2 regions of the Ferdinandcohnia salidurans genome follow, and region 2 is predicted to be linked to the other one. Evidence: a T-box and tRNA genes for the amino acid it is inferred to sense, from the RefSeq annotation. Region 2 holds a T-box; the other holds one or more tRNA genes.
What was found. A T-box is a leader RNA that pairs with one kind of tRNA and senses whether it is charged. The one in region 2 lies ahead of alaS (alanine--tRNA ligase), so its partner is inferred to be a tRNA-Ala.
Positions count from the first base shown of each region.

Region 1 (16,145 bases), on a different contig from region 2:
GTTCTATTAGATTTATCTATCCATTTAAGTTCTCTATTATTTTATTCATATTTACTAGAGTGCCTCATATATTTTATTAATGGGATTTTTGGAAGGAGGAAAGGTTTTGATTTTTGACTTTTTGCAAGCAGTAGGAATGTTTTTATCATTAGCTATGTGCTTATTTTTGTTTTCATTCGTATATATTGAAGGTTTGAGAATAAGTAATAATGAAGGAAGAATCGAGGCCAGCACTTTTATCACTTTTGTTTCGTCTATCATTATGGCATTCGTTTTCAGTTTTTTTGCTAGTTCCTTTTATTAATTTCGTTTCCATTCTGACATTCCTATCACTTGGATGTCAGTTTTTTTATGCCTATTCTTCTCTCATATGCATTATTTGGTAAAAGTTGAAAATACTAGACCTATGAATATAATGGCTTGGAGGAAGAGGAATGAAGAAGTTATTACTAATTGGGGTTATTTTTTTATTCCAGTTTTCGTTTTTATCTAATGGTGTGTTTGCTGAGGTAACCCCTGAGGAATTAAAGAATTACACATCAGAAACCGGTTTTACCGAGAGTGATCTTGAGGATTATTTAGCAGTTTACGATCTATCCGTAAAGGATTTTGAGACTGTTGATGAATTGGTTTCCTATTTAGGTGAGCCTGTTAACAAAGAAACAATCCAGACTCTATTATCAAAACATAATATAAATGAGGATGAGTTACAGCATATCCTTGGTGGTTTTGGGGAGTCAATCCATGATTATTTATTTATTAAGGACCTCGAAACTACGGTTGATTTCTATTTAAACCATGCTGAGGTAATAGTAGAGGCAGAGCGGATGCTCTCAGAGATTGGATTAACCGAAGATGAGATTGATGGTTTATTTCTTCACTTTTTAAGTCTAAATGATATGAATTTTGAGGAGAATATGAAATCTCTTAGTTCTAATTTAGAACAATATTTCTCCTATAATAGCTCAGAGGGTTTATCGGCAGAGCAGCAAAAAGAGCTTCTTGTGATGTATGATAAAATGATTGAAATCTTTGAGTTACAGCCACGGTACTATCTATTAAAAGATGGTGTTAAAGAAGCTGTTGCATATAATAAGCTTCTTGAGAAAAGTTCACTTGATGGGGCAGACCTATTAGTTGAGCTATACCGGACAAATGATGAGTACTTGCTGGACCTTAAGGTTTCCGAGGATATGCTAGCTTCTGACTTTATCCTTGTACGTGGAGAAAAGTTACTTACGGTAGCAACTCTTGCTACAGAAATGAGTGTAAAGGTACAAGGGAATAAGCTCCCAACAACGGCTAGTCCTTATTCCAATCTACTATTAATGGGAGTCCTATTAATAGTGATGGGAATCGGCTCCGTTTTTATGACTCGAAAATTCACTTAAAACAGAAGCCATGTCTACGCTAATAGACATGGCTTTTCTTTACCCTACACTTTGCTCTGATAGTTGAACCCGCTGTTTTTTCTTCCTTTCACCTATGGAGTAAAGCCAAATACCCAGTATGATAATGACTCCCCCAAATATCTGTGTATGGATAATTTTTTCTGATAGGATAAAGTATGCTAGTATCGCTGCACCAACTGGTTCAAATAGGATACTTACCGAAATAGTTGAGGTACTTACCCATTTTAATGACCAGTTGAAAAGATTGTGGCCGAGTAAGGTAGGTACAATTGCTAGTAGTAAGAAGTACATCCAATCTTGACTCGCGTATCCTCCTAATGGATATTTGAGGATCACTACGTATAAGAATAAGGTAATTGTACTTATGCTGTAGACAACAAATGTATAGGTGACAAGTGTTAGGCGTTTTCGTACTGTTTGCCCAAATAACAAATAGGCTGTAACCATTATGCAGGAAACAATCGCTAAAAAGTCACCATATAACGCACTCCCACTTATTTGGAAATCTCCCCAACTAATAATGATACTACCACATAGAGCTAAACAGGTACTTAAGATTGCGCCTAAGCCTATTTTTTCTTTAAACAAAAAATAGGTTCCGATAAAAGCAAAAACAGGCTGCATGGTAACGAGAACAGTTGAGCTTGTTACGGATGTGTAGTTGAGTGATTCGAACCAAAGTATGAAATGTAGAGCTAAAAATACCCCTGAAATGCTAGAAAATAGCCAATCTCTTTTCTTTATCGCCCGCAGTTCATTTCTATATTTCCATAAAAAAACAGGTAACATCAGCAGAACTGTAAAAAAGAGCCGGTAAAAAGCGATAACGGGTGCAGGCGCATTTGCTAATTTCACAAATATAGCCGAGGTGGATACCGAAACGGCACCAATGGCTAATACAAAGTATGGATTTATTTTCGGTTGATTCATGTATGTCCCTTCATTCCTTATATAATCTTATTAAGTATATAAGATAAATACCAAAAAAGGATAGAAGAAATTCTACCCTTTTTTAATCCAATGAAGATGAAGAAATTTGCTCATAGTTTTTTACGTTATATGCAGAAATTTTTGTCGGCGAAATAGCGTATAGATTATCACCGATTGTCAGGACTCGTTGAATCTCACCCTCCCATGTTTCATATGGCCCAGGAACGTCATGTGATAGCTTTGCTTTAAGTTCAATTCCTTCTAAATTGATATCGTACACATAAGCTCCCTGAAATTCGAAACTTTGTTCGTACTGTTTTCCTTCTATATTTTGAAAAACAGTAATAGGGAATGCGAAGATTCCTTTTTCCTTATTAAACAATAGAGCCTTATGGTCATAATTTAAAGGCGAGTATGTTCCTCTACCACCAATGATTTCTGTAAATTTCTCCTTTGGATGATTCACATCTCGAATATCAAACAAGGAAATTTTGATCCCATCTGTATACACCCTTGGCTCACCCGTACTTGTTTTATCGGCGACCACCTTTGTGTCATAACCAAAACCAATTAGATGGTTATCGTCATACGGATGAAGGTAATTACTAAAGCCCGGTATTTTCAACTCACCTAATACCTTTGGATTTTTTGGATCGCTAGCATCAATCACAAACAATGGATCGACTTGTTTAAAGGTAACAATATAGATTCGTTCCCCCATAAATCTTGCAGAATAAATTCGTTCTCCACGAGCTAAATCACTTAAGGAACCAATTTGCTTTAAATTCTCATCATAAATATACAAATTATTCGCAGAAGGTTTGTTGGTATTCCAAGTATCCCCTTTCGTTGTGGCTACTCGGAAAGTACCGTTGTACTCGTCCATTGAAAATTGATTTAAAATCGTTCCTGGTACTTCAGTCGAACTATGGAATTCGACTTTGTCCTTTTCCACTGAGAATTTATATAAGCTTGTATTAGGAGAGTTATCAGTCCCACCCTCCATAAAAGGTACGGCATAGTAGCTTGAAACCGCAATATAAATGTTCTCCTTTGACATATACATTTGATTTCCACTTCCTATATAAGAAGTAATCGAAGCTTCTTTTTTAGGCTCATTCAAATCAAATGCTGCAATTAAAGTGAAGTTGGATTCTTTTGACCCTGGTATATATTGAATGTCTTCATATGGGATTAACGTGCTTTCATCTTTATGTGCAGTATCTGAAAATCGCGGTCTCAATTCGACCTCATCGTCCCTCATGTCTTCCATAATCCAGTAATTCGGATAATGATTAGATACGAGATATACGTAATTGTCTATTCTCCGTGATGTCACATGGTTGCCTTCTACTTCTACCCTACGTATTTCCTCGGGATTACTAGGATCATTTATGTCGTAAACAATGGCCGTTGTAGCTTCAAAATGTCTAGGCGGGTATATCATCTTACGCTGATTTGGATTTACATGTGGTGTACTATCACGGAATGTATAACCAATTACGACGAGCTGGTCTTCATACAAAAATAATTGGCTTGGTGAAAATGAGTGTGAGAATGATATAGATTTTAGTAAAGACATTTCCTTTGCAGGTGCTGCTTTAATGACATTAAGCTTTCCATCAATGATTTGAAAAATATGTTTTCCATTTGTTTTTACAATGTCTGCTTCATCAACACCCTGAACCTGTGTATTCGTTTCTGAATGATCACTTCCACCTTCAGTGGCTTGATCAGCTGCGGAGGATTCATTTGTTACGGACATTTCTTGTTTAGCGGTATCCCTTCCGAAAATACTAAACCTTTGATTCCGCTTTTCTTCCTTAAGAGCTTCCCGAAATATCTCTTGGAGTTTTTCTTTTGTGACGGGTTGGATTTCAGTATCCACCTGGTTGACAACGGTTGGTTTAGAAGTGGTAAAAAATATAGTCATAGCCGTGATTATAATAACTGAAGCAAGATAAATGAACCATCTTTTCTTCATCCATTTCACCCCTTTTCCACTTAGACGAAACTCGGAAAGAAATGTTACATAAAAAGAAATGCGGAAGGCGCTCGCCCATCGGCGACAAGCATAAGACAAGCGCTGACAGAAGGCGCCTTCTGCCTTCCGAAGCGATTGGCTTATGACTCGAGCCGATAGCGCCTAGAGCTAGACAAAAAAAGAAAACCCTCTATACCGAGGGTTCTCCTAATTTTGCATATTGATTTAATAATAGCTCAAACACTCGTAGCATTCTTGCTATTTTCTTTTCATCGTGGTTGCTTAGACACGAGATTTGAATCCATTTCTTTTCTTGTAAATAGCTGCTTTCATAGTGAAGGTAATACCCTTGTAGTGCCATATCATCTCCAAAGTCCCCTGAAGAAATATGGTTTGGTAGTAACACCGTCATGATTGCAGGTGATGAAGATTCTTGTGGTGTTAAAATCTGTAGGCCAAGACCTTCAAGATATTCACGAATCAACTTGTATCTTGTTTTTATTTCAGAATAATACTCATCTATTTCGTATTTTTTAAGAGCTTGATTTAAAGCCTCTAGCAAGTTCGAGGAATGGGAATATGGAATACTTTGATTATAGGCATACATTCCGAGATCCAAATATCTTGGAATTGACTGATTTGGCACGACTTCATGATTATGGAAGACAAATGAGAGTCCAGTATAGCCACCAATTGCTTTCCCGCTCACCCCTGATGCCAAGTATATATTCTGGAAATCTAGTTTAACTGCTCCAATTGTACTAATACAATCCAGACAAAGCTTGACATTGTTCTTCAGGCAGATTTCTTTTAAATCTCCATAATTTATGAGCATACCTGTAGAGGTTTCACTATGGACACCCCAAAGCCATGTATACTCACCATTTTCGAGTTCACTCTTTATATCAGCTTCTGTAATAGGAGTTCCCCATGTTTTTTCTAATCTTGTAAAAGCTAAACCAGCTCGATTAGCATGATCAATTAATCTTGACCCAAACTCTCCATTGCTAATGATTAGGCCTTTACCTCCTAGTACAGATAGCTGGGCTGCAATAACATCATTAGCTAAAGTACCAGAGCCAACCAAAATTTCCACATGCTTTGAGTTTGTCATTTTACATAATTTCTCTCTTACAGACTTCATTTGAAATGAAAATTCATTCGAACGATGGGAAATCGGCTCCTCGCCAAGTGCTGCTTTTACATCCTCGCTTATTTTAATTGGGCCAGGTAAAAAGCTAACAGGTTCTTTTAATATTCTGCCAGCCAAAGATTCATCAAACGTCTGTTTTGTTAAATACATCGGCCAAAACGATGCAACTTCGGTCCCAGTTAGAGATGCGAATGGTTTGAATCCTAATTGACGATATAATTTTTCTTGTCTTGTTGTTCCTGAGATTAAGGCAACATCATAGCCTTCTTTCAAGCAATAATTAGACATAAGCTGGGCAAGGCCGAAAAAGATCCTCCCATTATTCCGATATTCTTCCTCAACAGCTAGCAAACGAATTTCGCACGGACTATCTGGTTTAACTGGTAGCTGTTCATCAAGATTTGGAAGCTTATGATCAAGTGAAAACGGTCTATTGGCTCTTACAGCAATCATACCTACTAATTTAGAATCCTTTACGCAAATTAAATATGTATTTTCATCATGAAATTTATCAATTAACATTTTTTCTTCATTTTTTTCATGCTGTGGAATTTCTTCAACAAATGTTTTGTAGTTTAAACGATGGATTTGATTAAATTCTTGTTTTGTCCGTGCTATTTTAAAGACAAAAGTCACGTTGGAATCACTCCGCTTATATGTTTTTATTCACTAATTTTTCCTTTAGATTGTCACGATGTGCCATTAGTAATAGGGCGATTACGATAAAAATAAGAATACATTCACGGATGGAATAATCCATGAACCAATAAATGACTGGAACAGTAAGAAAAGCAGACATTCCAGCTAACGTAAAGCTCCTCAAAATCAATAATAAAAGAAGGAAGATCGCACCAAATACTAGAAACGGTTGATAAGCCAATACAACTAATCCACCAGCTGCGGTCGCAATTCCTTTTCCGCCTTTAAATTTGAGAGTAATTGGCCAAATATGTCCGATGACGACTGCAATTAATGAGAGAATCTGAATTTCAAATGAAAAATTCAAGTATTTTGCACCTAGAACTACAACCATCCCTTTTAAAACATCACCAATGGCTGTTAGCAAAAATCCCTTCTTTCCTAGCAATCTACCAGCATTCCGAGCTCCTACATTCCCACTACCAAGTTTGCGAATATCCTCGCCTTTCATAAACCTCATGACGACATATCCGGTCATAATCGACCCTATAAAATAAGAAGCTAATACATATAAATAAATCACAAGTCCACCACCATTTTAGGTTTAATCAATTTTACCATTTTTTTCTGGTTATTTATATCGAAATTAAAGGATTCTTTTACAGATTTTTAGTAGAATATATGAATTTTTGGAGATCCTCATGCAAAAAAACGTATTAAAATATTGTCTATTAAGAAGCCACATGATATAATTTTGCTAAATTCATACGGGGTTGTAGCTCAGGGGGAGAGCATTTGCCTGGCAGGCAAAGGGTCGTGGGTTCGATTCCCATCAACTCCATCATTAAAGTCACTCTTTGGTCCACATTGAGTGGCTTTTCTTATTGATAAAAGCACAACAGACCCGATCAGTTTGATTGGGTCTGTTCTTGGTTTAATATATGCTCTCTCACAAAGTGAGCAAACTGAGAAAGCTCTTCTGTTTGTTGAAGCTCTTTGCTCATCACTAAAGATAATAGTGAGCTCTCGATGAGAAAGAGACGTGGGAGTTTATTATTCATAGCTTCTTCCTGAATGAAGTCAACTAATTGATGGTACTTTACTTTTTCCGGTTCATTTTGACGAATCTTCATAATCGCCTTTTTCAGGTCATTTGATTTTTCGAAAAATTCATTTTGAACATTCTTTTTCCCTTCATTCTTTTCAGGCAACCATGTTTTTAGTAACTCAGGATTCAATAGCTTATTATTTGCTTTATCTACATCTTCAACTAACGTTATTAAGCGATCGACACAATATTGAATGATGGCTTCATGATCAACTCTCGGACCGTACGTAAAGAAATGATATTGAAACGATTGTTGTAGCATTCCGGAAAAAAGAATCGCACAATCCAATAAATACTCACGTTTCTCTTCACCAAATAAGTCAATAAAACGATAATAAAGCCATCTAAGTTGCATTAACTGAAATTGTTTTACAAACTGCTTTAAGTCCGGATCATTCGATACAAGGGCCTCTTCAATCAGAGCATAAAGTTTGTTTTGCTTATTTAGCTGGAAAAAGAGACCAAGTTGTTTACTAAAGATATCAATATTCGCAAGGTTTTCACCTATTAATAATCTATTCCGTTCTTCCTCATTTTTAATTTGGATTGAGTTAAAAACGGCCATAAACAGTTCGCTTTTTGAAGAAAAATAGTTATAAAAGGTCCCCTTTGAAATCCCACTAGAATCAAGGATATCTTGGATTGACGTGGCTTGAAACCCTTTTTCCATAAAGAGTTGATGAGCCTTTTCTAAGACATATTGTTTTCGTTCATTCATGTTCAATCCCTACTTCTGAACTGCCATTTTTTAAATTTTATAGTAAATGATTTAACTAAAGAATTCAAATTTCAAATGGAATAACTTTTGTAAATTCGTTATTATTTCAACAATTTTGTTAACTACATCTGCTAATACAAGAATACCATTATAATAGAAGTAGGGGTTGATTTTTATTTCTATTTGCATGTTGCACTTAGAAAGCTCAATCTCACCAAATTGAAAGGGGTTTCCTTTATGAACAGACTACTTGTTCCTGTTGATGGTTCCACTCATTCTATTAAAGCATTACAATTCGCGTTAAAACTAGCAGATGAAAAAAATTCAGAAATCGTATTACTTAATGTCCAGCCAAGTTATAATACTCCAAATGTAAAACGTTTTGTTGGGAAAGAACAAATTAGAGAGTATCAAACCGAAGAAAGTAAAAATGCGTTTGAACGTGCAATAGCAGAACTAAAAAGTGTCACTATCCCCGTCGAGACAAAATTAAGAATTGGTGATCCATCAATTGAAATATGTGAGGAAGCAAGAGAATCACAAGCAACGCAAATTATCATGGGATATAGGGGACTTGGCGCTATCAAACGAACCGTGCTTGGCAGTGTAAGCTATAAAGTATTACATGATGCTCCATGTCCAGTAACAATTGTTCCTTAATAACGTATTCTTGGTAGAATGATTGATTATCAATCATTCTTTTTTTGTCGAAAAAACCCGTCATGAATTGTCGGAATTTTTTACCAAAAGTTGGTTGATTACTAGTTTATAAATGTTACCATTAGTATTGAAGGTGTTTTAGCAATGCCTGTATTGCTAGTTTCATATTAAAAAGGAGGAAGAAAATGAGCCAATTAATTTTTGCATTACGAGAAAAGGTTGAGTCATTTTTAAGAGGGACTAAGAAGCTTTATATCAATGGAGAATTTGTTGAGAGTGCTTCTGGTAAAACGTTCGAATCCTATAATCCAGCTACCGGGGAAGTTTTAGCAACTGTAAGTGAAGCTGGTCCAGAAGATATTGACCGTGCTGTAAAAGCTGCCCGAAAAGCTTTTGATGAAGGCCCTTGGCAAAAAATGACGGCAGCCGAAAGAAGCCGTATCATGTATAAACTGGCAGATTTGATGGAGCTACATAAAGATGAGCTAGCACAGTTGGAAACATTGGATAATGGAAAACCGATTCGTGAAACATCAAATGCAGATATTCCTCTAGCAATTGAACATATGCGTTATTATGCTGGATGGTCTACGAAAATTGTAGGACAAACTATTCCTGTAAATGGACCATTCTTTAACTATACTCGTCATGAGGCTGTTGGTGTTGTGGGTCAGATCATTCCATGGAACTTCCCACTATTAATGGCAATGTGGAAGCTTGGTGCAGCTCTTGCAACTGGTTGTACGATTGTATTAAAGCCAGCTGAACAAACTCCTCTTTCTGCTCTTTATTTAGCAGAGCTAATGGAAGAAGCCGGATTCCCAGCTGGGGTTGTGAATATCGTTCCTGGATTTGGTGAAACAGCTGGTCAACCTCTAGTTGATCATCCATTGGTTGATAAGATTGCGTTCACTGGTTCAACAGAAGTAGGAAAAAGCATCATGGAAAGAGCCTCCAAAACATTAAAACGTGTAACATTAGAATTAGGAGGAAAATCTCCAAATATTATTTTACCTGATGCTGATCTTTCAAAGGCCATCCCTGGTGCATTAAATGGGGTTATGTTTAACCAAGGTCAGGTATGTTGTGCTGGGTCACGTGTTTTCATACAAAAGAAACAATTTGATAATGTTGTGGCAGACATGGCAAGCCATGCTGAGAAGATTAAACAAGGTGCAGGTTTGCATTCTGATACAGAAATTGGACCACTTGTTTCAATCGAACAACAAAATCGCGTTTTAGGATATATTGAAAAAGGAATTAACGAAGGTGCAGAACTAGTTGTCGGTGGTCAAAAACCATTTGAAGAAGGCTATTTCGTATCTCCAACTATTTTTGCGAATGTAAAAGACGAAATGACAATCGCGAAAGAAGAAATCTTTGGTCCTGTTATTTCGGCAATGCCATATGATGACCTTGATGAATTAATTGCACGTGCAAATAATTCTGAGTATGGTCTTGCAGCTGGTGTGTGGACGCGAGATGTTGGGAAAGCACATTATATCGCAAACAACTTACGAGCTGGTACAGTATGGGTTAACTGCTATAATGCATTCGATGCAGCTTCTCCGTTCGGTGGCTACAAGCAATCCGGAATCGGCCGTGAAATGGGATCCTATGCATTAAATAACTATTCAGAAGTAAAGAGTGTCTGGATTGCTATGAACTAAATAACAACTCAACAGTAGCTTGAATTAAAATAGGCGAGAACCTCATTTAAGGGTTCTCGCTTTTTTTTGTTAATACGTATTTGTATTATGTTTTTGAATTTGCCGTTTTGGCAATTGGACCTTATATAAGAGATCGATAATCCGTGTGCTTATAAATTGACTAACGAGCGCATAAATGATGATTTTCCAATCCACGATAATTCCTGTCGCAAGCAAAATCGTACCATTAATTGCAAACAGTGTTTTTCCTGGTGAAAATCCTTTAAGTTTTGAAATGATTAAAGCTAAAATATCCATTCCACCTGATGAGGCACCCATTCGAAATAATATCCCAATTCCAACACCAAAGATCATCGAACCTACTATTAAATCAACGATTACATTTGATATGGGATTTGTTACCAACGGACTGATCAGACGAATGGTGAGTGCTGTAACTGTGACACAGTACAGCGTCCAAATCGCGGCCTCTTTTCCAAGCCACTTAATCGCAGCAAATAAAAGACCCGCATTTAGTACCCAAAGCGTAATATCAAAAGGAGTACCCGCTAAAAAGTTGACCAGTACTGCAACACTAGCTGCTCCTCCAGTTGGAATATAATGTGGAAATAAAAAGGTTGCCATGGCAAAGCCCTGAATGATCGCTGCAATTCCAAGTATTAAACCTTTGTTCATTAATTTCATGATGTGAGCTCCTATGACTAAACCAAATTTTATTATAATGGTACCATTATTTATGAAAGTTAAAAAGTAACTAATTTCCTTCAAATCTTGCTAATAATTCATATGGTCTCACTTTAAAAGCTTCATATGGCACATAATCTCCTTTTAGCGCATCAAGAACACGTGGTTTAAACTTTGGCCTCTTTATATAATCAGCAAAATTAAATTCATTTATTTTTACAAAAGCTACTTCTTTTGTTTCGTTAGACGTCGTTAAATTGCCTCCACTATATTCCCCGCGAAAAACAATTGAAACGACACTTCCATTTGAATATACACCCGTTACACCATGTAATCGCACATGAACCCCTGTTTCTTCGAAAATTTCCCGACAAAGGGCCTTGTCTAACGTCTCACCTTCATCAACTCCACCTCCAGGAAGCTCCCAAGTATCAGATCGCCAAAAAGTCTTTACCAGTAATACTTCGTTATTATCATTTGTGATAAATCCACTTACACTGACTGTGTGTTTAGGGGACTCATACGTACCTGTCGAAGATAAGAAATCCTCCTTACAATCTAAGTAATGCTTTTTTAGTTCCTCTATTTTCTGTTTCTCTTTGTAAACTCTTTTTTCAATTTTTATATACTCGTCCATATTTGGATATTCCCAAACGGCCATTATTTCCTTATTGGATTCATCTTGCCACTGCCCAATTAGTTTTGCACCATTTTTAATTTGAATGGGGATAAAGTGGTCATTTAAAAATTGGGCACATTGAGAAGCATTGCTCGGGTTGACTCTGTATATTATACGTTTATATAACATTGTTCTCATTCCTTTTTCAAAGCTAATGTATCATACGTCAAAGTCTTCAATCGGTTTGGACATTTTATTTCATAATAAAAAGACCTGCTTTACCGTAAGATAAGTGGTAAGCAGGTCTCTTTCTTTTTAATTAATCTTTCCAAATAATTTCACCCGATTTTGTTTTAGGATCGATTTCAACTTCGAAATCGTGTTTTTCGTAAAAATAGACAAGACGATCAACGTGATCCCAGTCTCTTTTTGCGATATCGCCTGTAATAACAGGGATGTTTTGTTCGCGCGCAATTTCCTTTAAATGATTCATGCAAATCGAACCATAGCCCTGGTTCGCAGGTCCTTTGATATCACCAATATGAATCGCATTAGCTTCATCTTTGTATTGTGCCTGAAGTGAAAAATCCCAGTTACCTCTATAGGCTGTGTCACAATCATTCACCATGATTTGGCAACGATTGCCGTCATCAAAGGCCGATACAATTACCCATTTTTCTTCCTTTGATTGGTCAATACCGATAATTTGATGCTTTTTAGAAATTTCTTTGATGTTATCTTGCATGCGAAAAAGCTGAAACTGTAAATCCTCTAAATCCTGTTTGACCTCTGACGGGTTCTTATTCAGATCCTCTTTCATTAGCAAACTTTGAAAATACATAACAAACACCTTTCATTGTATATTTTTTGCCTTAAAAGCAATTTACTTCCATTTTATTGATAAAAATGGGAAATGTTTACGTTTCTGACAACGAACATACAGTTTCAGATTATACTAGACTAACAGTATATTTGCAAACAACCTATACCCTTTGTCATCTTTTTATAAGATTGTTATAACCTCTTTGTAACATAACTGTCATTTTAGTATGTTAGGATAGTTTCCATGAGTAGGAAAAAGGTCTTATGAAGGAGGTAGGATAATATGAAAATCTCAAACCTTTTACTTAAAAAACCAGCCCTCATTTATATAATTGGTGTTGTAATCATTATAGGAACAAGTATTTTCGCTACCATGCAACATTCAAATGCTGAAACACTTGAAAAGAAAAACACGCCAGCAATTAATCCAGTAAAAGAATTAAAGAAAGAAAAAATAAATAATCAAAAACCGCAAAGCAAGCCTGTGCAAATGGCTTCAAAAAATTATAATGTAGAACAGGAAAATACTATTACTGGTCAAGAATTGGACAAGCATTTAAAGGGAAATCTAAAAGGTTTAGGACCAAACTTTGTAAAATCGGGTGAAGAGCATGATATTGATCCTGTATTTTTAGCAGCATTAGCTGCTCAGGAAACCGGTTGGGGAGATTCTGAAATTTCAACCTCACCTTGGAACAATATTGGGGGTATTACATGTATGCCTGATATTTACGCCGATATTTTTGGGGAAGATTATCCAAACCCTGGTTGCCAGGAATTAGTCGAAGGTGGAACAGAATGGCAAAAGTTTCGTTCTATTGAAGATAGTATCCATTTTAAAGCGATCTATTTAAAGAAATACTATGTCGAGAACGGAAATGAAACAATCGGTGAAATCCAAACAATCTATGCTCCAAATCAAGCAGCGAATGACGCCACTGGTCTAAATAATCAATGGGTAAAAAATATTGTATCCATTATGAATAATGTTAAAGAAGATCAAGTATGATTAAGGTGCCTTAATGGGCACCTTTTTTTGTTTAACTTGAAAAATAAAAATGAACTTTCTCAACACTTCATTCGTATTATCTACGGAAAATAAATGATAACGAAAATGAATGAGGGTGTTTAGATGACAGAGTTTTTTATATTTTGGATAGCTGCATCAATCGGGGCAATCGTCGTTATGCCCTATCAGTTTAAAATGTTAAAAGGAAAAATTGAAGAGGATACAATAAAGAATCCCACTAAAAAGATTCCTCCTACACCAGTACTTGTTTTAATCAGTATCATTCAAAGTGTTGTGTTATTAGGAGTTTCCGCATTTATTGGAACATGGCTTGCTCCAAAAGTTGACTTACATTGGTGGTTAATTGATTCCTGGTTAGATGGGAGCACTGTTCCCTACGACATCTCAGGGACCATTCTTCTGAGTATTGTGATTGGATTTGTTGTAGCCATTATCATCATCGGTTTGGATATTCTTTTCATGAAAAAGATACCTAATGTTCAAATGGATGAACCTTCTAGATTTCAATCGTTTTTAGCTTCATTTTATGGTGGAATCTCAGAGGAAGTTTTAACCCGCTTATTTTTAATGACAGCAGTGGTATATGTATTAAGCCTTTTAGGGTTAGGCGATCTTGCATATTGGATTGGGATCATCGTTGCTGCCCTTTTATTCGGCGTAGGACATTTGCCGGCTGCTTTTGGACTTTTCGGCAAATCCAAAATCGTTATTATCCGTACGGTTTTACTTAATGCCATACCTGGAATGTTGTTTGGGTATTTATATTGGAAGTTTGGAATTGAAATAGCCATGATTGCTCACTTTACAGGGGATATATGTTTACACGTCATTTTTGGACCATTGTATCGAAAAAGAATGGCTGGCTAAGCTCATGAAATCCGTGGGCTTTATTTTTTTGTATGCACACCTAAATGTTCTCGAAGTAATACAATACCAAAAAGATTATTTTGGGAAGGAGCTCTACGATGTATTATTATGAACCTTGGATGATGCGTTCTCAACCTAAAAGGAACAATAGTACCAATACACATCGAATGCAAGTAAATGGTGAGGGAATTGTTACAACTGCGCCGAACATTGCCACCATCACATTAGGTGTCATCACAGAAAGTAGCACAGTTACTGAAGCTCAAAATGAAAATAACCAACTAACAAAAAAGGTCATAGATTCTTTATTAGGACTAGGGATACCAAATGAACATATCAAAACAGTAGATTTTCGAATCGACATCATTTATGACTATGAAAACTCGAAACAGACCTTAAGGGGCTACCGAGTGACTCATATGTTACAAATATCAGATGTGGACATCCAATCGGTAGGTACCGTTGTAGATACAGCCGTTCAGAACGGAGCCAATACGGTGACGAATATTACTTTTACAGTACGCAATCCTCAAATATATTATGAAAGAGCACTTCAGAATGCCGTTCAAGACGGACAAGATAAAGCAAGGACAATCGCAAAAAAATTAGGAGTTGCACTTCAAGAGGTTCCCCTTCAAATTAAGGAGTTATCACAGCAAAGCCCACCTGTTCCATTTCAAACTGCAATGTTTGCCAAAAGTGAAGCTGCTACACCGATCCAAGCTGGGGAATTGACGATAACCGCTAGGGTGGAAGCGACGTTCCTATATTCAGTTTAATAATTAAAAGGCACTGTTCTCAGTGCCTTTTTAGTTCGCGTATTTAATCAATTTCAATTAGGTCCCATGATGTGATGATCCCTAATGGCTTTTCGTCGATTTGTCCAGTTTCGGTTATGATGACCGCTTCTAGTTTTTTACCATGGGCATGGCGTTTCTCAAACTTTTCTTCAACGACAAATATATCACAATTTTGATCAACAAATTCGATTAGATGCTTTGTTTCGTAGGGGATAACTTCCCCAACTCGGATATTTGATAAATCGATACTATCATTTGATAAATGTTTGGCCATCCATTTCATTATGGCCCCAGACGTTAAAATTCCAATGCATGTACCATCATTGTAAATCGGAAACTTCGTATACGAATTATTATGGATAGCAAGAATCACATCTTTAATAGAGGAATGAAAATTAAAATAAATAACAGGGCGACTTGAAATCGATAATGCCGTTACTGGTTTCTCCAAAAGAGCTGCAATTTCCTCAATCCGCTCAACCACTTCTTGATGTGGCTCAGCTATATAAAAATCAGCACGTAATTTTTCATGGACAATCGCATTGCGGAGCTTAGCAAATTGAAAGAGTTCATCCTTATAGGAACGGATTATGGCATGCCTTTTTGCACCATGTGCAACCAATTGACTAAATATATCTCCATTCACATTCTTGACCATTTTACTTAATGCTTTATGAACACGATTGAAGGCTATCTCAAATCGTTGTGATAAATCGATTTCGACTGTTTCCACTGATCCCCCTCCTACTCATCTCTTATTATATTTTAAAAATGAGTAGATTTGGAGAAAAATGTTCGCACAAAAAAAGCAGCCTCGAGGACCGCTTTTGACAATTATTTATCTGCTTCTTTATCCGCAACTAGTTCAAAATATAATTTTCGTAGGATATATGTTTTATACGTTTCTAGTTTTTTACGCTCAACTGGATGATGGTAAATCCCTTTTTCTTTTAATTGTTTCACATACCAACCCTTTGATCCTGGATAAGACATATCAAATCCCCCTCTTTTTTTCGCTTGTCCTATATGTATGCTTGGAAGAGAAAAAG
Region 1 covers NZ_JBHUEK010000010.1:364,465-380,609, reverse strand. Annotated here, with positions in the region: gene ACFSFW_RS09205 (hypothetical protein) at 107-304, shown strand; gene ACFSFW_RS09200 (processed acidic surface protein) at 435-1,391, shown strand; gene ACFSFW_RS09195 (DMT family transporter) at 1,431-2,342, opposite strand; gene ACFSFW_RS09190 (beta-propeller domain-containing protein) at 2,425-4,326, opposite strand; gene ACFSFW_RS09185 (aminotransferase class V-fold PLP-dependent enzyme) at 4,517-6,115, opposite strand; gene plsY (glycerol-3-phosphate 1-O-acyltransferase PlsY) at 6,132-6,701, opposite strand; tRNA gene ACFSFW_RS09175 (tRNA-Ala) at 6,888-6,959, shown strand; gene ACFSFW_RS09170 (TetR/AcrR family transcriptional regulator) at 7,027-7,944, opposite strand; gene ACFSFW_RS09165 (universal stress protein) at 8,182-8,604, shown strand; gene ACFSFW_RS09160 (aldehyde dehydrogenase family protein) at 8,790-10,274, shown strand; gene ACFSFW_RS09155 (YitT family protein) at 10,344-10,958, opposite strand; gene ACFSFW_RS09150 (NUDIX hydrolase) at 11,029-11,766, opposite strand; gene ACFSFW_RS09145 (hypothetical protein) at 11,897-12,418, opposite strand; gene ACFSFW_RS09140 (glucosaminidase domain-containing protein) at 12,683-13,408, shown strand; gene ACFSFW_RS09135 (CPBP family intramembrane glutamic endopeptidase) at 13,532-14,296, shown strand; gene ACFSFW_RS09130 (SIMPL domain-containing protein) at 14,395-15,075, shown strand; gene ACFSFW_RS09125 (CBS domain-containing protein) at 15,119-15,829, opposite strand; gene ACFSFW_RS09120 (DUF2639 domain-containing protein) at 15,931-16,089, opposite strand.
Region 1: it encodes a tRNA-Ala, which carries the amino acid that the T-box ahead of alaS (alanine--tRNA ligase) is inferred to sense. The anticodon was not compared.

Region 2 (16,145 bases):
TTCATATTCCAAGCACCCACTCTTACAAACAATCCCCTTCTCCAACTCCTCATATGTGTAATCTGGCAGTCTCGAATAGGGATTCTTCGTTATATGCAATGAAGCCAATTTTTTAGCTAATTCTATATGACCCCCGGAAACCCCAGATGCCGCACCAGCATCTAGTTTTTTCAAAAAACGACCTAGTTGTGCATGGAATACATAGGGTCCATTAACCGGTGCCTCATATAAATAAAACTCTGGGTTGATGAATATTACATTAGATTCAACTGGTACATTGAACCTCAATTCCTGGAGGAGTTGCCGAAATAATGATTCGCTGCGGGAGGTTTGGATGAGAGGGTTTTTGATTTCTTTTCCATTCATTATGTGCAAGCGGCCATCTTTGATGTAATAGTCTCCTTCGTAGTTTTTTACTTCAAAGATGAATATTTTCTTTTGCGTGATAAGCAGGGAATCAATTTGGAATAGGGTGTTGTTCACTTTCAGGAGAAGGTCGTTTAATATGAGGTTTTCATTTGTGAGGCCTAAAAGCAACTGGTCAAACTGTTTTTCACCTAGCCAGCCTTTTTCGAGGGATACAAAATTGTTTTCGTCTTCTTCCGCTAGTTTCTTGTGGACTCGTAAAGAGCGTAGTAACTCTAGTTCAATGTTTTCACCACGTGGTTTAATAACTATAACCAATCTACCACATCCTTTCAGCTATATTTTACAAAACAATCTGTCTTTTTACAATATTTTCTGTTGCGTTCACAACCCGTATAAAACCGCATATACTCCAAAAACTACTAACAAGGGAGTGAATGAGATGAGTGAAAATAGAATCAAATGGATTTTCAGAATATCACTATTATTACTAGCGTTTTTAACTATTTATGTTTTTTTGAAATTGGCTCCAGTCTGGCTCCCGATTGTGTTACTCTTAAAAACATTTCTCGTTCCTTTTATTCTTTCTATTTTTATCGCTTACTTGCTGCATCCCATTATTGAAAAAATCAGCAATCGTGGAGTACCGAGATCACTAGCGATCTTACTCATCTATTTTGTTTTTTTCGGTGGGGTTGGTTTTGGTATATACAAAGGAATTCCGGTAATTCTTGCACAACTCAAGGACCTTGCTGAGAGCTTCCCAGAATTCAGTAAGACCTATAGAGTATGGTTAAAAGAAATTGAATCAGGTAGTTCACAGCTTCCTGCCTTTGTTCACTCACAGCTTGATGATTTGCTTAATTCGCTAGAAAATTATGTGGATTATCTACTTTCAAGGACAATTGAATTTTTGAAAGTATTGCTTAATTCCATTTTCATTATTGCTATTATTCCATTCATCGTTTTTTATTTGTTAAAGGACCACGACCAAATGATGAAAGCAGTTTGGTATATTACGCCTCGAAAACTTAGAAAAGCAGGTCAGCTTTTTTTTCGAGATGTTGATGAGTCATTGGGGAATTATATTAGAGGGCAACTGATTGTTTGTTTGCTTGTTGGAACAACAGCCTCAATCGCATTTTGGATCTCCGGTATGAAATATCCCTTATTATTTGGAAGCATAGTGGGCATAACGAATATCATCCCATACTTCGGTCCAATTATTGGTGCAATTCCAGCCGCCATTATTGCTGCAACGATTTCAATCAAGATGCTAATCATTGTTGTTCTTGTTGTGTTTGGACTTCAGTTTATCGAAGGAAACCTGCTTTCACCAATTATTGTCGGGAAAAGCTTACGCTTACATCCGATTGTAATTATTGCGGCGTTATTAGTAGGTGGAGAAGTAGGGGGAGTCGTGGGCCTGATTGTTGCTGTTCCGGTTGTGGCCATATTAAAGGTGTTTATCGTTCACGCGAAACAACATTTTACAGTTGCTCGAAAGGAACAATAACACATTGAACGCTGACGTTGACAAACATTTTTGACTTGAATATAATTGACAAGAAACTAGGTAATACATAATGTGACAATTTAATCACGATGAGTGAAAACTATGAAGGAATCAGTACGTTACAGTACCATCAAACCAGAGAGAAATTTCCAAGGCTGAGAGGAATTTCGGATGAAGGGTAACAGAAAGCTACTCCTGAGTGTAGGTAAACCTACCGGTGAATACCGTTATCAATATACGAAGGTGATGGGCACTATTTCTTTGTGTCCATAATCAGGGTGGTACCGCGAGCATACTCTCGTCCCTGTTTTTTAGGGGATTAGAGTATTTTTTTATGTCTAAAATGTAATTGGAGGTAATGAAATGAAACAGTTAACATCAGCTCAAGTTCGCCAAATGTTTTTGGATTTTTTCCAATCAAAGGGGCACGCAGTAGAACCAAGTGCTTCCTTAGTTCCACATGAAGATCCATCCTTACTATGGATCAATAGTGGTGTTGCTACTTTAAAAAAATATTTTGATGGACGTGTAATCCCTCAAAATCCAAGAATTTGTAATGCACAGAAATCAATTCGTACAAATGATATTGAAAATGTTGGAAAAACAGCACGCCACCATACTTTCTTTGAAATGCTAGGAAATTTCTCCATTGGTGATTACTTCAAAGAAGAATCAATTGAATGGGCATGGGAATTCTTAACAAGCAAAGATTGGATTGGTTTTGACCCAGAGAAGCTTTCTGTAACGATTCATCCTGAGGATGATGAAGCATTTGAGCTTTGGAATAAAAAGATTGGAATTCCTGAGGAACGAATCATTCGTCTTGAAGGAAACTTCTGGGATATCGGTGAAGGTCCAAGTGGTCCAAATACAGAAATCTTCTTTGACCGAGGCGAGGAATTTGGTAATGACCCAAATGATCCAGAATTATATCCAGGTGGAGAAAATGAACGTTATCTAGAAATATGGAACCTTGTGTTCTCACAATTTAACCATAACCCAGATGGTTCTTATACTCCACTTCCTAAAAAGAATATTGATACAGGGATGGGTCTTGAAAGAATGTGCTCTGTTATTCAAAACGTGCCTACAAACTTTGACACAGATCTTTTTATGCCGATTATTGAGGCAACTGAATCCATTTCAGGTGAAAAATATCGTCAATCAAAAGATAAGGATGAGGCATTTAAGGTTATTGCTGACCACATCCGTACAGTTACATTTGCAGTTGGAGATGGTGCGCTTCCTTCCAACGAAGGTCGTGGCTATGTAATCAGACGACTATTAAGACGCGCTGTACGTTATGCAAAACAAATATCCATCAACCGTCCGTTCATGTATGAACTCGTTCCAGTTGTAGGGGAGATCATGGTTGATTTTTATCCGGAAGTAAAAGAGAAGACTGAGTTTATACAGAAAGTCGTGAAAACAGAAGAGGAACGCTTCCACGAAACTTTACATGATGGACTAGCAATTCTATCAACTGTTATTCAAAAGGAAAAAGCAAAAGGCAGTGACACGATTCCTGGTGCAGATGTCTTCCGCTTATATGATACGTATGGTTTCCCTGTTGAACTAACAGAGGAATACGCAGAAGAAGAAGGTATGAAAGTCGACCACGATGGCTTTGAACGTGAAATGGAAAGTCAACGTGAAAGAGCAAGATCTGCTCGTCAAGATGTTGATTCCATGCAGGTCCAAAGCGGGGTTCTTGGTGAAATTAAAGTTGAGAGCACATTTGTTGGGTATGATGAACTTGAAGCCGAGTCAACCGTTCTTGTCATCGTAAAAGATGGAGAAATGGTCGAGAAAGCAAATGAAGGCGACGAAATTCAACTTATTTTAAACCAAACGCCTTTTTACGCTGAGAGTGGTGGACAAATCGCTGATGAAGGTACAATTGAAAACGACAATACAAAATTAGTTGTAAAAGACGTTCAAAAAGCGCCTAATGGACAAAACCTTCATCGAGTAGTTATTGAAAAAGGAAGTTTAACAAAAGGTGATAAGCTTCATGCGAAGGTTGACCAAGAGAATCGTGCTGGGGTTATTAAAAACCACACGGCGACTCACCTTTTACATCAAGCATTAAAAGATGTGCTCGGTGCACACGTAAACCAAGCGGGTTCACTTGTAACATCAAATCGTTTGCGTTTTGACTTCTCTCATTTTGGTCAAATTAAACAAGAAGAGATTGAGCAAATTGAAGCGATTGTGAATGAAAAAGTTTGGAGTAGCATCCCGGTTAATATTGACTATAAATCGCTAGCTGAGGCAAAAGTGATGGGAGCAATGGCTCTATTCGGTGAAAAATATGGCAACATCGTTCGTGTTGTTCAAGTTGGTGACTATAGTTTAGAGCTTTGTGGTGGATGTCATGTACCAAACACATCAACTATTGGGTTATTCAAAATAGTTTCTGAGTCCGGTATAGGTGCAGGTACACGTCGTATTGAAGCTGTAACAGGTGAAGCGGCATACCATGTAATCAATGATCAAGTGAAAATGCTGCAGGAAGTTGCTAACCTTTTAAAAACAAAGCCGGCAGAAGTTCCAAGTCGCATTGAAGCATTACAACATGAAATTCGTAATTTGCATCGTGAAAATGAATCACTTTCTGCGAAACTTGGCAATATAGAAGCTGGTAGCCTTGTTGAAAAAGCGAAAGAAATTAATGGAGCAACTGTTTTATATAGTAAGGTAAATGCCCAAGATATGAATAATCTTCGTGCAATGGTCGATGACTTAAAACAAAAGCTTGGCTCAGCTGTAATTGTCTTAGGTTCTGTTAACGAAGACAAGGTAAACTTAACGGCTGGTGTAACAAAAGACTTGATTGATAAAGGCTTCCATGCCGGAAAATTAATTAAGGAAGTAGCGACTCGTTGTGGCGGCGGCGGTGGTGGCCGACCTGATATGGCGCAAGCGGGTGGTAAAAATCCAGAACAGCTTGAATCTGCATTACAATTTGTAGAAGAATGGGTAAAAAATATATAAAAATACTTGTTCAAAAAGGAGGGTGAAAAGGACCGCGTCGACAAAAACGCCACGTCCTGTGGCATTGTCGACACTAGCACGTCCTGTGCGTCGAAAGTTCAAGGCGGTGCAGCTTTGAGTACCGGAGCGTATGCATTTTATACGTGAGGAACGGAGAAGCAAGCCAACGCAGAAATTTGATGTGTCATTTTCGACCGACTTTTTGAACTACCTCTAAAAAATGTGAATTTGTATCATTCTGTCTAAAGGAATGATACAAATTGTCACTTCTTGTTTCTATTTAGTTGTGATTAGTGTACAATGAGTGGTAAGATTTACATGTACGGATGCGGACACCAGAATCTAAAGAGTGAGGTGCAAAACTTGAGCTCATTTGATAAAACGATGAAATTCAACTTTCCAGAGGAACCAGTTGAAACCAATGTAAATGAAGTATTATTCAATGTTTATGATGCTCTTCAAGAAAAAGGATACAATCCAATCAATCAAATTGTAGGGTACTTGTTATCCGGAGATCCTGCATACATTCCACGTCATAATGACGCAAGGAATATCATCCGAAAGCTTGAACGAGATGAAATAATCGAGGAGTTAGTGAAGTCGTATTTAAAGATCCATCGTGAGGGGTAAAACGAATGAGGATTCTCGGTTTGGACGTCGGCTCAAAAACAGTCGGTGTCGCCGTCAGTGATGAAATGGGCTGGACTGCTCAAGGCATTGAAACAATCAAGATAAATGAAGAACGACAGCAGTTTGGATTGGAAAGACTTGGTGAAATTATCAAGGAATATGAAGTAGAGTCTGTCGTAATTGGTTTACCTAAGAATATGAATGGAACTATTGGACCACGTGGTGAAGCCAGTCAATATTATGCTGACATTGTACAAGAGAAATTTGGTTTGCCTGTTGTATTGTGGGACGAGCGTCTCTCAACAGTAGCAGCTGAACGTGTCCTATTATCAGCAGATGTAAGTCGAAAAAAGCGAAAGCAAGTCATCGATAAAATGGCTGCAGTCATGATCCTCCAGGGGTATCTAGATAGTAAAAATTAATGAGGTGGATTAACATGGAACATGGTGAAAAGCAAATAACAGTAATTGACGAGCAAGGAAATGAAATTCTTTGTGAGGTACTATTTACATTCGAATCAGATGAATTTGGAAAGTCATACGTCCTTTACTATCCTGTAAGTGATGAAAATGAAGATGATGAAGATATCGAAATTCATGCATCAAGCTTTAGCCCTTCTGAAGACGGTGAAGATGGTGAACTTAAACCAATTGAAACTGAAGAAGAATGGGACCTTGTCGAAGAAATGCTAAATACATTCCTTGATGAAGAAGGAGAAGAATAAAAACAGCCGCGAGCTGTTTTTTTTCTTTTTCTCCAACTTATGGCTTAAAAAATTCAAAAGATACTAAAAAAAGAACGAAATTTTTAGAAAAAACTGCAAAAATATAGTGAATTCTCCCTAAAATTGACGAATTAGATAAAAAAATGTAGTATAATAATTCGAGTGAGGGGAGGATTTTCGATATATGTCTGATAACGAATCGAAAAAGGATTTATATAAAAAGAATTTGCAAGAACGGCATAGAGAAGCCAAAACAATCCGTAAAATTGTGTTTATCGTATTTATCGTTATATTAGTAGTTTTATCTGGAATAATTGGCGGAGGCTATTTATATATAAAATCAGCACTTGAGCCTGTTGACCCTACAAATAAAGAACCAATCGAAGTAACTATACCAATTGGTTCGTCGCCAACAGCGATTGCAAGAATTCTTGAAGAAAATGATATTGTGAAACATGCAAAAGTTTTTCGTTACTACACAAAATTTAAAAATGAATCTGGTTTTCAGGCTGGCGAATATACATTTAACCAATCTATGAACTTTGATCAAATTATTGAAAGTCTGAAATCAGGAATCCTTATGGGAGAACCAGCATTTAAACTAGTGATACCAGAAGGAAAACAACTTGAAGAAATAGCAACAATTATTGCGGAGCAAACCGGTTATACCAAGGAAGAAATCATGGAAAAGGTAGACGATCCTACCTATGTCAAAGACTTGATTAGCAGGTTTCCAAATACATTATCGGAAGAAATTTTAAATAAAGATATTAAACATCCACTTGAAGGATATTTATTCCCAGCAACCTATCCATTTTATGAGAAAAAGCCTTCAATTGAATCCATCATCGAAACAATGCTAGAGCAAACAGATAAGATCCTAGTAAAATACGTTGGGCTAATGGAAGGGAACAGCTATATCGATTCTACTCATAAACTATTAACCATGGCGTCGTTAATAGAAGAAGAAGCAACGGCACAAACAGACCGTGAGCAAATTTCTAGCGTGTTTTATAATCGTCTGAATGATGGAATGCCACTTCAAACCGATCCTACTGTTCTTTATGCATTAGGAGAACATAAAAAACGTGTTCTATATGATCATCTTGAAGTGAACTCACCATACAACACATATAAAAACCAAGGTTTAACACCTGGACCCATTGCAAATGCAGGTGAATCATCCCTATCAGCGGCGTTAAACCCTGCCGAGACGGATTACCTATACTTCTTAGCAGCTCCAACAGGTGAAGTGTATTACTCCAAGACATTGGACGAGCATAATGCTAAAAAAGCACAGTATATAACCAATCAACAATAACTTACTAGGGAACCCAATATGGCGTTCCCTTTTTCTTTATGGTAAAATAAGTTGAAATTATTATCATACAAAAATAAAAAAGCAAAATTACTGCACTTTTAACCAATACCACCATACTGAAATGGAGGTTTTTTTCTTGTTATCAAGCAAAATAACCAATTATCTAGAAGGTCTATTTCCAAAACGAGACGAAATCATTGAAGAAATTGAACATTATGCAAAAGAAAACAATGTACCAATTATGGAACTAGTAGGCATTGAAACAATGCTTCAAATATTGCGTATTTCTGAGCCAAAGCAAATTTTAGAAATTGGAACGGCGATTGGCTATTCTGCTATTCGAATGGCTCAGGCACTTCCAAATACGAAAATTGTCACGATTGAAAGAGATCAAGAAAGATACGAAATAGCCATTGAAAATATTGAACGAACAGGGACCGGCTCACAAATTGAAGTGATTTTCGGTGATGCTCTTGACGCAGCTGAGGAAGTAAAGAAACATGGCGAATTTGATTGCATTTTTATCGATGCTGCTAAAGGGCAATATCGACATTTTTTTGACATCTATGAAAAATGCCTTTCAAAGGATGGTTTAATTGTTACGGATAATGTACTATTTAAAGGGCTTGTTGCAGAGGAACAAATTGAGAGTAAAAGAATAAGAAATCTCGTAACAAAAATTAAATCGTACAATGAATGGCTCCTCGCACACCCAGATTATCTGACTACTATCTTACCTGTTGGGGATGGGGTTGCATTAAGTAAAAGAAGAGGTGTAACAGAATGAAGAAACCAGAGTTACTGGTGACTCCTACAAGTGTAGAAGAAATTGAACCATTGATTAATGCTGGTGCTACAGCTTTTATTATAGGTGAACAACGATACGGTTTGCGTCTTGCTGGTGAATTTAACCGTGAGGAAATTGTAAAAGCGGTTGAGGTTGCTCATGCACATGACGCAAAAATATATGTTGCAATGAATGCCCTTTTCCATAATGAAAAGGTCCCTGAGTTAGGAGACTATGTTGCGTTTCTACGTGATAGCAATGTGGATGCGATTGTTTTTGGTGACCCTGCTGTACTGATGACTGTAAAAGAGGTAGCGCCAGAAATGAAACTTCACTGGAATACTGAAACAACAGCGACAAATTGGTATACATGCAATTACTGGGGCAGAAAAGGCGCAAAGCGTGCGGTTCTTGCTCGTGAGTTAAACATGGATGCAATTGTTGAAATAAAGGAAAATGCAGAAGTTGAAATTGAAGTTCAAATTCATGGAATGATGTGCATGTTCCAATCGAAGCGTTCATTAGTCGGAAACTATTTCGAATATCAAGGTAATGTTATGGAAGTTGAAAATCGTAAAAAAGAAAAAGATATGTTTCTATTTGATGAAGAACGCGGCAATAAATATCCTATTTTTGAAGATGAAAATGGCACTCATATCATGAGCCCGAACGATGTGTGTATTGTCGATGAATTAGAAGAAATGATTGATGCTGGTGTAGATAGCTTTAAAATTGAGGGGATTTTAAAATCAACAGAGTATCTGATTGAGGTTACAAAAGTCTATCGAAAAGCAATCGATTTATGTGTCGAAAATCGTGATGAGTATGAAGATATCAAGGATGACCTATTATCACAACTTGAAGAACTTCAACCCATGAATCGCCCACTAGATACAGGTTTCTATTTTAAAGAAACGGTTTACTAACTTTATTCATAAGAAGACTGAATAAAGTTAGAGCCTCCGGCGAAGACATGCGATTTTCAAAGGAAGTTTTTCGAGCAAAGGATCAAAGACTAAAATCGCCACGTCCTGTGGTAACGTCTTTGTGACCCACCTCGTGTGGGCCTAAAAAATCTGGGCGCAAATACGCCAAGGCGCATTTGATATAAGTAAGTGATAAAGGAGGAAATTGTATGACAGCAGTTGTGAAAGAGCCTATTTCAAAGATAGTAGACGGCAAACGTGTAATTGTTAAAAAGCCTGAATTGCTTGCTCCAGCAGGTAACCTTGAAAAACTAAAAATTGCTGTTCATTATGGCGCAGATGCTGTTTTTATCGGTGGTCAAGAATATGGACTGCGTTCAAATGCTGATAATTTCACATTAGAAGAAATCGCTGAAGGTGTGGAATTTGCAAAAAAATATGGTGCGAAAATCTATGTTACGACAAATATATTTGCTCATAATGAAAATATAGATGGATTAGATGAATACTTGGTCGGACTAGAAAGTGCTGGAGTATCTGGAATTATCGTTGCAGATCCCCTTATTATTGAAACATGCAAGCGAGTGGCTCCAAAGATGGAAGTACACTTAAGTACACAGCAATCACTTTCTAACTGGAAGGCTGTTCAATTCTGGAAAGAAGAAGGCCTAGAACGTGTTGTTTTAGCGCGTGAAACAAGTGCCGAAGAAATTAAAGAAATGAAGGAAAAAGTCGATATTGAAATCGAAACTTTTGTTCATGGTGCGATGTGTATTGCCTATTCTGGACGATGTACATTAAGTAATCATATGACAGCTCGTGATTCGAATCGTGGTGGTTGTTGCCAATCATGTAGATGGGATTACGAATTATTTAAATTGGATGAAAATGAAAATGAAGTAGCCCTATTTGGTGACAGTGATGCTCCATTTGCAATGAGTCCAAAAGACTTAAAGCTTATCGAATCGATTCCACGCATGATTGAATTAGGAATTGATAGCTTGAAAATTGAAGGACGAATGAAGTCAATTCACTATATTGCAACAGTAGTAAGTGTTTACCGTAAAGTGATCGATGCGTATAGTGCAAATCCGGATAATTTCGTCATAGATGAAGAGTGGCTTAAAGAGCTCGATAAATGTGCAAATCGTGAGACGGCTCCTGCCTTCTTTGAAGGGGTTCCTGGTGTATCAGAGCAAATGTATGGTACACATAGTAAAAAAACAACTTATGATTTTGCAGGTCTCGTGTTAGACTATGAAAAGGAATCAGGAATTGTAACGTTACAACAACGCAATTACTTTAAAAAGGGAGACCAGGTTGAATTTTTCGGCCCTGAAATTGACAACTTCACACAAACAGTTGAGACGATTTGGGATGAGGACGGAAACGAAATAGAAGCTGCGAAACATCCATTGCAAATTGTTTCGTTTAAAGTGGACAAGCCTGTTTATCCAAACAACATGATGCGAAAGGGGAAGTAAGATGAGCAGAAAGCCAATTGTCATTGGCATTGCTGGGGGCTCAGGATCTGGTAAAACAAGTGTTTCAAAAGCCATTTATGAGCATTTTAGAGGCCATTCAATCATGATGATTGAGCAGGATTCCTATTATAAAGATCAAAGTGATATACCTTTTGAAGATAGATTAAATACAAATTATGATCATCCACTGGCTTTTGATAATGATTTACTCATTGAACATATTAAAAATCTTCTTGAATATAAAGGTATAAGAAAACCAGTTTATGACTATAAATTTCATACAAGGTCTTCTGAAGTGATCAATGTTGAACCTAAAGATGTCATTATTTTAGAAGGAATTCTTGTTCTTGAGGATGAAAGATTACGCGATTTGATGGATATTAAACTATATGTTGACACGGACGCCGATATCCGAATCATCCGAAGAATGCTACGAGACATAAAAGACCGTGGCCGTACGTTAGAATCTGTTATCGAACAGTATGAAACAGTGGTTCGTCCAATGCATAATCAATTCGTTGAACCAACGAAGCGATATGCAGACATTATTATCCCCGAAGGTGGACAAAATCACGTTGCAATAGACTTAATGGTAACAAAAATTCAAACAATTCTTGAACAAAATGTCATTTTGTAATAACATAACAGAGAAAAAGGTGTTATGATAGTACAATCAATAAGGAAAGGAATGGTGGTAATTTTCTACCATTCCTTTCCCTACATATAGTAAAGAAAAAAATTCGTACTACATATTTTAACTTAAAAGCAATCACAGGGGGATTGTAACGACTTTCAAGGAGTGAAGGGATTATGGTAGAGAAAGTATTTCCTATGACATTAGAAGGAAAGCAAAAATTAGAGCAGGAATTAGAGCATTTAAAGACAGTTAAACGCAAAGAAGTAGTTGAGCGCATTAAAATTGCAAGAAGCTTTGGGGATCTTTCAGAGAACTCAGAGTATGACTCTGCGAAAGATGAACAAGCATTTGTTGAAGGACGTATTACAACAATTGAAAATATGATTCGTAATGCAAAGATTATTGAAGAAGATGCTGACAGTGCTGGTCGTGTTTCACTAGGAAAATCAGTGACGTTTATTGAACTTCCAGATGGTGAAGAAGAAACATATACAATTGTAGGAAGTGCAGAAGCAGACCCATTTGAAGGGAAAATCTCAAATGACTCTCCAATTGCAAAAAGCCTTTTAGGCAAACATGTTGGTGATAAGGTAACTGTTCAAACTCCAGGTGGAGAAATGCTTGTCGAAATAACTAAGATTGACTAATTTCGACATTGCACCAGGCTTTTTTATAACATTTTAATATGTATAAATAGTGTGACACCTCGTCGAAACTGTAGACGAGGTGTTTTTTTATGGTTATTAAAAGACGAGCATTACTAATTCTGGTACTAATTCTGTTAGGCTTAGCTGGATTAATCGGTAGGCTTATACAATTACAGCTAGTAAGTACAGAATCATTTACGGATAGAGATGTGAATTTAATTGAAGCGAGTGTATCGCAACGGACCCAAGAACTTGTTATTGACCAAGGTCGTGGTAGATTTATTGACCGAAATAAAAAGGCGCTAACTCATGAATATTATCCAACACTAGTGTTGTTTCCTTTTTTAAAAAACGTTGAATGGCCAGTTGAAGAAGTAGCAGATATCGTAAATATTCCTGCTTCAAAACTAAAAGATGAAATTCTGGAAGCGAAAAAGCCTGTTATAGTAGGTGGAGATAGACCCATAGAATTAACGGAAACGCAAATGAATAAAATCAATAATCTCCAAATTCCTGGTGTATTTGCGGTCCATCGTCAATATGAACTCGATAGTGAAATCGCCGAGCACTTAATCGGCTTAATCCGGGAAAACAGAGAGTTGTTCGAAAATCGTTATCCAGAGAAAAACTATTTACCGAAAAATACAAAGTTAGGTATCACTGGTTTACAATCTACGTTTGATGAATTCCTATTACCAGAAGGAGAGGCGAAGCTTTTATATCACGTAGCAGGTGATGGAGGACCATTATTCGGAATTGATGTAAAGTACACTGCACCTGCAAATCCATATTATCCAGTTGCTATTCAAACAACACTTGATCGAGACCTCCAGATGTTGACAGAAGAGATACTTGATAAGCATGATTTGAAAAAGGGTGGAATTGTTCTTCTTGATGTTGAGTCTAACGATTTACTTGCTATGGTGAGTAAACCAGATATAAATTCATCAAACCCATTTAGGGATGGCTCTGCTGAAAATCAAATGATTATGCCACAATTCCCTGGTTCTGTGTTTAAGACGGTCATCGCCGCAGCCACAATCGAAAATCAACAAATCTCAAACGATCGTATGTTTAATTGTGACCAAGATTTGTATGGGGAGGGGCAAGCCGAATATCCACATGGTATGCTGAATTTTCATGATAGCTTTGCAAAAAGCTGTAATTTTACCTTTGCTAAGCTAGCCCAAGAATTAATACAAAAAGACCAAAACGTGATTGAACAATATTCTGAAATGCTTGGTTTACTTGGCCCAGTTGGATGGAACGGGGATGTATTTCGTTTTCAAGATTTTAAGCAGCTGCCTAATGAATACAATGGTCGAATTTGGACGGATGAACGTGATAAAAAAGTAGCCAAAGCAGTTGCACAAACAGCCATTGGACAAAAAGATGTTAGGGTAACTCCGTTGGGGATTGCAAATATGATGGCAACTATTGCTCGTGGCGGTTCAAAAAAGGAGGTTCGTACTGTTAGTGATGTATTATATAAAAACGGGACAACCCTATTCTCATTCTCTAAACAGGATATGGATGGACCGAAGATAGCTCCATACACGGCAAGTAGGCTTCAGGAATTATTAAGGGGTGTTGTTACATCCGGAACGGGACAAAGGTTCGCACAGCTTCCATTTACAGTGGCGGGAAAATCAGGTACTGCTGAGACAGGAAAAAAACAAGGAGATGCAGTCCTTGTAAACAAATGGTTTGCGGGTTATTTTCCATTTGAAAAACCAAAGTACGCGCTTGTCGTCGTCGATTTAGATCAGCCAGGAGCAAAGTCTGTAGCGAATACTGTTTTTTATGAAATCGTACAAGGTATATATCAAATGGAACAGGAAAAAGGTACCAAACAAAGCGACTGATTAAGAAATGTCTTCAACCTTTCTTTCACACATGCTAGAATAAGAAGATAGTTTACTGATTAATAGTCGTTTTTAGGAGGTACTATAATATGGGGTATGAGTTAGACAAAATGAATGAAGGGCCTCGATCTGGTAGAAGAGCGAAAAGAAAAAAGGTAAATCGAATTTTAAATATTTTAATCGTCCTTGTTGTTGTTCTGATTGTCTTTTTTGGTGGAAAGTTAATTTTCGGTGATAAAAATGTAGATGATTCTGTAGCTTCCAAACAGACAAATCAACCGGCAAATGATAATGGAAAAGCTGCTTCGGATCCTTCAGATAACAAAGAGAATGAAGCAGAAGAAACTTCTGGCAAAACGAATGAACAAACGAAAGAAGATACAAAAAAAGAAACGCCTGAAGGAAATGAAGAGGAAAAAGTAACAGAATCGGATGAAACTGAAGTGATTACAGAAGGTGATCCTGAATCAAATATTGTGAAAACAATCGTCAATCAGGCATGGAAGCCAATCGGTACTGAGCAAGCAGAACCACATACAACGAATTTCGAAACCGATTCAGTTGACCGCAATGAAATGGAAATGGCAACAAGTTATGCCACCGGTTTTGACCGCTCAGATATGGTTGTGTGGTGGCTAGGCAGAAACGGTGGAAATTCGATCACTGCTACTGTTTCATCGAAAACAACAAAACAAGTACTTAAAGTATATTTAGATTGGGTACCTAACGAAGGGTGGAAACCAACAAAAATTGAAGAATTAAAAGAAAATGACAGTGAAACATATAAAAACTATAAAACTTCAGAACCTGATGAAGATGAAAACGAACCAGATGAGGATGAAGATTAATTTTAGCGCAGGGTATTCCTGCGTTTTTTTTGTGCCGTTATCTCATCTAATAATTGATAATAGCCGTATAATATGTTAAATTTAGAACAATTCATTGTTTAATTCATAGTATACTTATAGGAATAATATCTAATGTGGAGAGTGAGAAATATGGGGCGAGAATTTTTAGATGTTTTTGAAGGTTGGGCGGATTCTTATGATTCAACTGTAACCGGTCATGATGTGGAATATAAAGAAGTGTTTTCACGATATGATGACATCTTAAATGATGTTGTACAAAAATCTGGCCTCACTGTTTTGGAGTTTGGTGTTGGCACAGGAAATCTCACTCAAAAATTACTTAACAATAATAAGAAAGTATATGGAGTAGAACCATCAAAGCCGATGCGGGAAATCGCCTTAGAAAAGCTTCATAACTTTGATTTTACAATTGAAGATGGAGATTTTATCGTTTTCAATAAGCCAACTGCCCAGATTGATACCGTTGTAAGTACGTATGCATTTCACCATTTAACTGACACCGAGAAAAACCAAGCTATTTTACAATATAGCAACTTGCTTGAAAAAGGTGGTAAAATAGTGTTTGCGGATACAATGTTTGAGAATAAACAAGAATATACAATGACGATTCATTCCGCAAAACAAAATGGCTTTCATAACCTTGCAAAAGATCTAGAAACGGAATATTACACAACTATCCCTGTATTACGTGAAATTGCAAAGCAAAATGGCTTTACTGTTGAATTCACACGTTTTAATCATTTTGTTTGGGTCATGGAGGCAACGAAACAGTAAAAATGAAAGGTGATACGTACTTATGAAGATAGCAATTATCGGAGCAATGGATGAAGAAGTAGCAATTTTAAGAGAGAAAATTGAAAATAGACAGGAAACCACAGTTGCCGAAAGTGTTTTTTATACCGGGACGCTAAATGGGTATGATGTTATTTTATTAAAATCAGGAATTGGGAAAGTGAATGCAGCGATATCTACAACTATTTTATTACAGCAATTTAAACCAGATTATGTTGTAAATACAGGATCAGCAGGTGGTCATTTAAAAACGCTTAATGTAGGCGATATCGTCATTTCTTCAGAAGTAAGACATCATGATGTGGATGTAACTGCTTTTAACTATGAATATGGGCAAGTTCCTGGATTGCCAGCAGCATTTAAAGCGGATGAAAAGCTAATAAAATTGGCTGAAAAAAGTGCTGAAGGAATTACAGATATACAGGTTGTGACTGGATTGATTGCAACAGGTGACTCCTTCATGAATGATCCAGAGCGAGTCTCATTTGTAAGTCAAAAGTTCGGTGATTTATACGCAGTAGAGATGGAAGCAGCAGCTGTAGCGCAAGTTTGTCATCAATTTAAAGTACCATTTGTCGTGATCC
Region 2 covers NZ_JBHUEK010000031.1:147,426-163,570, forward strand. Annotated here, with positions in the region: gene ACFSFW_RS21235 (nuclease-related domain-containing protein) at 1-684, opposite strand, end outside; gene ACFSFW_RS21240 (AI-2E family transporter) at 809-1,882, shown strand; T-box leader at 1,976-2,191, shown strand; gene alaS (alanine--tRNA ligase) at 2,246-4,879, shown strand; gene ACFSFW_RS21250 (IreB family regulatory phosphoprotein) at 5,243-5,509, shown strand; gene ruvX (Holliday junction resolvase RuvX) at 5,515-5,931, shown strand; gene ACFSFW_RS21260 (DUF1292 domain-containing protein) at 5,946-6,233, shown strand; gene mltG (endolytic transglycosylase MltG) at 6,418-7,554, shown strand; gene ACFSFW_RS21270 (O-methyltransferase) at 7,691-8,341, shown strand; gene ACFSFW_RS21275 (peptidase U32 family protein) at 8,338-9,267, shown strand; gene ACFSFW_RS21280 (peptidase U32 family protein) at 9,477-10,751, shown strand; gene udk (uridine kinase) at 10,753-11,388, shown strand; gene greA (transcription elongation factor GreA) at 11,559-12,035, shown strand; gene ACFSFW_RS21295 (peptidoglycan D,D-transpeptidase FtsI family protein) at 12,125-13,900, shown strand; gene ACFSFW_RS21300 (YrrS family protein) at 13,990-14,748, shown strand; gene ACFSFW_RS21305 (class I SAM-dependent methyltransferase) at 14,899-15,543, shown strand; gene mtnN (5'-methylthioadenosine/S-adenosylhomocysteine nucleosidase) at 15,566-16,145, shown strand, end outside.